DNA from 2 places in the Shewanella maritima genome. Region 1 is predicted to be linked to the other one. Evidence: predicted binding sites of a transcription regulator. Region 1 holds the regulator's gene; the other holds the start of a gene.
The links. Region 1 encodes ArgR, which controls arginine synthesis, uptake and breakdown. Its sites were predicted from a motif close to ANTGAATANNTATTCANT; they were not measured.

Region 2: a site for ArgR is predicted at 2,058-2,075, ahead of argC (N-acetyl-gamma-glutamyl-phosphate reductase). Genes of this name have one in related genera too.

Annotation. Positions count from the first base shown of each region.
Region 1 is NZ_CP036200.1:3,215,339-3,218,511, reverse strand. Features, by position in the region: gene EXU30_RS13775 (dicarboxylate/amino acid:cation symporter) at 1-964, opposite strand, end outside; gene argR (transcriptional regulator ArgR) at 1,255-1,725, shown strand; gene EXU30_RS13765 (AraC family transcriptional regulator) at 1,818-2,810, opposite strand; gene EXU30_RS13760 (SDR family NAD(P)-dependent oxidoreductase) at 2,840-3,173, opposite strand, start outside.
Region 2 is NZ_CP036200.1:2,632,966-2,636,138, reverse strand. Features, by position in the region: gene EXU30_RS11320 (ornithine carbamoyltransferase) at 1-58, opposite strand, end outside; gene argB (acetylglutamate kinase) at 70-849, opposite strand; gene argC (N-acetyl-gamma-glutamyl-phosphate reductase) at 859-1,839, opposite strand; gene argE (acetylornithine deacetylase) at 2,085-3,173, shown strand, end outside.

The sequences.
Region 1 (3,173 bases):
CAAACAAAGCGGTCACGCCTTGATACAGCGCGGTGCCATCCATATTGATGGTAGTTCCTAGCGGCAATACGAAACTAGAGATCTTCTTATTTACGCCAAGCTCATTAGCACACTTCATACTAGCTGGCAGCGAGCCTGCCGAACTTGAAGTGGTGTAAGCCACAACAATGGCATTGCTAATGCCTTTGAAAAAGTGCACTGGGTTGAGCTTACCCAGTAAGACTAATGCAGCGCTGTAAAAACCTACGATATGTAAAACACAGCCAATGTAAACTGCAGCGATAACTTTAATCAGTGGAAGTAACATGTCTAGACCATACTCTCCAGCAACCCAAGCCATTAAACCAAACACACCATATGGCGCTAGCTTCATCACCATGTCAGTTAGCTTGAACATAGCTTCAGCTAGACTTTCGAATACTTTAATCGCTGGCTGACCACGCTCGCCAATCAGCACTAACGCAATACCTAACGCAACCGCAAATACAATCACCTGCAGAATTTGACCACTAGCCAGTGCAGCAACAGGGTTAGTCGGCACTATGTTAATCAAGGTTTCCATCAACGACGGCGCTTGCTTTACGGTTTCATCAACGCCCGATTGCACTAAATCTAGCCCAGCTCCTGGCTGCAAAATATGCCCCACAAGTAAGCCAATTGTCATTGCGAACGCGGTCGTGCCAAGGTAGAACACGAAAGATTTGAAACCAATCCGTCCCATTTTGGCGGTGTCTTGCATGGAGGTCACACCAACAATTAACGAGCAGAACACCAGCGGCACAATAAGCATCTTAATAGTGTTAACAAAGATAGTTCCTATCGGCTTTAGGTAAGTTGCACTTTCTCCAAGCCCGACACCAACAGCAATACCTAGCGTCATACCAATAAGAATTTGCATCCAAAGCGGAACAGCCATCCATCGAGACCAAGCTCGCGAAAACACTGAAGGGGTTTGCGTTGACATATGTCTTTACCTTGATTTGTTAACTTGCAAAAAATGACGGGGCGCAAGTCTAGCAAGACATACAAAGGCAAAAGATGATCTACGTCATGTGACGCAGGCTGACTGAGAATTAGTCCACTTTGTAACGCATTTTTGCGACAAAGGTGTACTGCACACGCAAACGCTTGTCACACTTTAGTTAAATCAGTGAATTTTTATTCACCAACAAAGGGGTATTCTTGACTTTGATGCAATTTCTATTCAAAATACAGCGGTTTTTTGAATAACAATCATAAGAAGAAACTAACATTATGCCAGCAACCAAAAATCAGGATGAATTGGTAAGGACCTTTAAAGCGATCCTTAAAGAAGAACGCTTTGGTAGCCAGAGTGAAATTGTTAACGCACTTCAGGCGGAAGGATTCAGCAACATAAACCAATCTAAAGTATCGCGCATGCTAAGTAAGTTTGGCGCTGTACGCACACGTAACGCTAAGCAAGAAATGGTTTACTGCTTACCAGCAGAATTAGGTGTACCAACGGCCGGTAGCCCGCTTAAAAACCTAGTGCTCGATGTTGACCACAACCAGGCGATGATTGTAGTACGCACCAGCCCAGGTGCAGCGCAGCTAATCGCACGCCTATTAGACTCCATCGGTAAGCCAGAAGGTATTTTGGGGACGATTGCTGGTGACGACACCATCTTCATCTCACCATCAAATATCACCACCATTGATGACACGCTAGAGACGGTTAAATCACTGTTTAACTACAGCGAGTAAGTCTGAACACAATTGAGAAAGCCACCCTACTCTAGTCTAAGTGAGTCTAGCCAAGGTGGCTTTTTAGTTTCTAACGCAGGAAAGAGTATCAACTAATGCCGAGTTCTCGCTGGCGATACTCCACTCCAACCACTGTATGCCCGAATAAATGAGTTCGACTCTTTAAACCCAAGCAAGAACGAAATTTCGATTAACGGCAAGTCTGTTTGCTCCAAATAATAATCGGCTAAGTGTTGGCGTACCTGTTTAAGCACCAACTGATAACTTGAATCTTGCTCGGTTAATTTTCGCTGCAAAGTGCGCTTGCTCATTGCCAGCTCTGCTGCAACATCATCAATGGCTGATTTCCCTTGAGGCAACAAATCAAGCAAGCAACTAAATACCAGACTAGAAGTTGAGTCCTTTGCGCCGATAGCCTCTAACTGTTCAACTAACCCTTGCTCGTACATGTGCAACATGGTTTCGTTACTGGTTAAAAACGGCGCCTTAGCATCGCTGGCGCTGAACTTAATCGCGGTTTGCACACCTTGGCGAATACTGCAGCCAAAATAATCTTCGTAAGGCTGCATATCATCCAATTGCTCAGGCACGACTATATCAATTGGTTTAATGTGCTGGCGCGTCGCTAGCCTGGTAAGCTGAGTAAAAAACACCAGCTCAACTAAACTCAGTACCTTAGGCAGCTTACCACTATGGCCATAACAGCGTGTTGATAGCTCTGTATATTGCGCTGTTTGCTCTATGTCCAAAATCATCGGCCCTATTAGCGGTTTAAATTGCTTTAGCCGGCTGGCTGCGGCATTGAGATTAGGGCTGCAAATCGCAGCAAAAATTGGTGCATCAAACTGCTCAAAACTCATAACCTCGGCAAACTTGAGTGCAATATCGATATTAGCGGCCTCTGCGGCAGCCTCGATCCCAATCCATAATTGAAAGTACTGCTCAGGCGTTAGCTGCACCTTTGACCTTTTAAACAAACCAGCAGGGAGTTGACTGAATGCAAGAATTTGCTCAAGCTCAAGCCCTAAATCGTTAAATAGCACCAACCAATTACTCGGTATATTAAATTTACTGGCTGTTTTCATTGCAGTTAGCTCCACGGTTAGCTGATATATTAACTCGACTTTTCCATTGCCTGACGCGAAAACTTAAGCACAAGCTTGCGAGGCAGGAGTGGCATAATCCAGTTGAGCATGAACTTAAGTGATGACTCATTAAAGGCCACCAACTCACCTTGCTGCATAGCGTGATAGCCACATTCAGCTACCGAGCGTGGAGTTTTAGCTTTATCAAAAATCTCCACTCCTTCAAGATCACCAGCTTTAACAAAGCCAGTGGCAACCGCACCAGGGCAAAGTGCTGTCACAGTAATATTGTTTGCTTTAACCTCTTCCGCCAATGCCTGTGAGAACGAGGTTACATAGGCTTTCGTTGCGTAGTACACCGCC
Region 2 (3,173 bases), 580 kb from region 1:
CCAACAGTTGTAGCAATTGGCTTTGAGTTAAGTCTTTAATCGAAAGAAGATGATTCATTGTGGTATCTCCTAAGGTTGGATCTGAGTGCCAAGGCTAACGCCGTTAGCAAAACCAATAAGTGCTTGGGTGTCTTTCCATGATGCGATGTTTACGGCAATGCCAGATTGCTGAGCCACGTCTAATGCCGCCTCAACTTTTACCTTCATTCCCTTCTCAATCACGCCATCTGACACAAGCTGGCTAATTTGTTGTTGGTTTAAAAATGGGATTAATGAGCGTGACGCATCGAGCACGCCTGGTACGTCTGACAACAATACCAAGGTAGCATCCAGTAATTGTGCAATAGCGGCTGCAGCTTGGTCGGCATTGACGTTAAGGCGATTACCATGCTCATCAATTGCTATCGAGCTACATATAGGCAACCAGCCCTGTGATAACATAAACTGTAGATAAGCTGGATTACCTGGCACAACTTCGCCCACTAAGCCTAGCTCCTTAGCTTTAATCTTGGCTGAAACGCTTTGACCGTCAGTTAAGCTCATTCCTACTGCAGTCACACCCGCTTTAATAGCTGCACCTTGCAACAACTTATTGCTAGTACCCGCCAGCGCTCCTACAACAATGTCGATTTGATCTTCAGGGGTAACCCGTAAACCATTTAACTTTACTGTTTGCTTACCATTAGCCAGTAACTGCTCATCAACTAGACAACCGCCACCGTGCACTAACACCACATGTTGCCCCGCGGCAATCATCGACTTCAAAGCAGCCATCAAATTTGCCATGGCTTGCGGTTGCTGCAGCAAAGCACCACCGACTTTAATCACTAATGTATTTGTTTTATTCATGTGATTACCTTAAAGCCCAAAGTGAATTTTAATGCACTGCAGTCCTTGGCTCGCAGCACCTTTCATGAGGTTGTCAATCGCGCTAGCAATCACAATATGATGGTTGTTGGCATCATATTTCCAACCGATGTGACACTGAGTGGTATGCACCACATCATCAACTTTCGGGAATAGGTTTTGCTTTACATGAACTAACGGCTCATCGTCATAAACACTAAAAGCTTTAGCAATTTGCTCAGCTGTGGTGTCCGCTTTTAGCTGCACCGTAATAGTGGCTAAAATACCACGTTTGAAGTTGCCAAGATGCGGGGTGAAAATCACCTCATGACCCAGTTGGGTGGCGATTTCAGGTTGATGCCTGTGCCCAAGTACGCCGTAAGGTGTCAGGCTAACTTCACAAAAACTCGTATGTAGCTGCGCCTTACGCCCAGCTCCTGTTACTCCACTAACGGCATTGATAACCGGTAAACTGCCGGCAAATAAATCGGTTAACGGTTTTAGTGCCAGCAGCGATGCGGTTGGGTAGCAGCCAGGCACTGCAACCATAGACGATTGGGTAATTTGCTCTTTATTCCATTCGGCAAGTCCATATACCGCCTGAGCAAGCAGTTGCGGCTGCGTATGTTCAAAGCCATACCACTTAGGGTATTGCGCCGCATCTTCAAAACGATATGCGCCGCTTAAGTCGAACACGGCGAGCTTTTGCGCATGAAACTCGGCAGCCAAAGCGAGACTCACCGCATGATCTGTCGCGAGTACCACGGCATCGGCCGTTGCAATAATATGCTGTTTTGCCTGCTGGGTAAGTGGCTGCAGTTTTAGACTAATATCTTGATAAGAAGGATAAAGCTCGCTAAGCGGCTTGTATTTATCAAGGCTTGCTTCTGAGACGTAGATACCCTGAATATCAAGGTTAGCATCAGCGTTGATCAACTGAGTAATTTGGGCACCGGTATAACCGCTAGCACCAATAATTGCGATATTTTTCATAGATCTTTTCTTATAAGTGTCATGTTAAAAGTGAACAATGGAGCAATAGGCTTTCGCCCAAGGTGACTACTTATCGTCGACGGAAAGGCGAAATCAGATAAAAACGCAAATTGTTGTAGCTAACTGTACTGGTGTTTGTTTTCATTTTTACTATCGGGGTTATGGTAGTGCTATTAAGTGTTTGCTAGACTATCATAACTTTATACTTATGCAATATTTTTGAATAAATATTTTACGGAGATTTCATGAGTAAGCTGCCAGATCTTAAAACAAGCTTTAGTGAATTGATCGCTACCCCATCAATCAGCTCATTAGAATCGGCTGAAGATATCAGCAATAAACCAGTGATAGATTTGCTACAAAGCTGGTTTAATGACTTAGGGTTTGAGTGTACTAGCCCCGAGGTGGCAAATACCCGCGAGAAGCACAATTTGATTGCCCGCTTAGGTCAAGGTGATGGAGGTTTATTACTCGCGGGGCATACTGATACAGTTCCGTTTGATGAAGGGCGTTGGAGCCATGACCCATTCACGCTTACCGAGCGAGATAATCGTTGGTATGGCTTAGGTACTTGCGATATGAAAGGCTTTTTCGCATTAGTGCTTGAAGCCTTGAAAGACCTACCTATTAATGAGTTCAAAAGACCACTGACTATTTTTGCCAGCGCAGATGAAGAAACCACCATGAATGGCGCCAAGGCATTTGCTAACTCCACCGAAATCAAACCTGATTACGCCATCATCGGCGAGCCAACCAGTTTGAAACCTGTATATATGCACAAAGGCCATTTGGCGCAGGGAATTAAGATCATCGGTCGCAGCGGTCATTCATCCGATCCGGCTAAAGGGCTCAATTCCATTGAAATTATGCACTTGGTGATTGGGCAATTGCTCAAACTCAAACAACATTTGGCAGAGAACTATCGCGAAGATGCCTTTAGCGTGCCCTACCCAACCATGAACTTTGGCAGTATTCATGGCGGTGATGCGGCAAATAGAATCTGTGGCTGTTGTGACTTACACATTGATTTAAGGCCCTTACCCGGTATGCCTTTAATTGAACTAGAGCAAATGGTGATCAACTATCTTGAAGACATCTCTAAACAATATCCTGGCAGTGTCAGCATCAGCACACTTTATCCTGGCTCTGAGCCTTTTGCCGGTAGTGCAAATGATGAATGGACCAAAATTGTTGAACAAGTGGCAGGTAAGCAAGCAGAAGTGGTCAACTATGCCACCGAAGCGCCCTATATTAAGCAACTTGGTTGCCAGACTTTGGTACTTGGTCCGGGTAGTATTGAGCAGGCTCACCAACCTGATGAGTTCATTGGACTG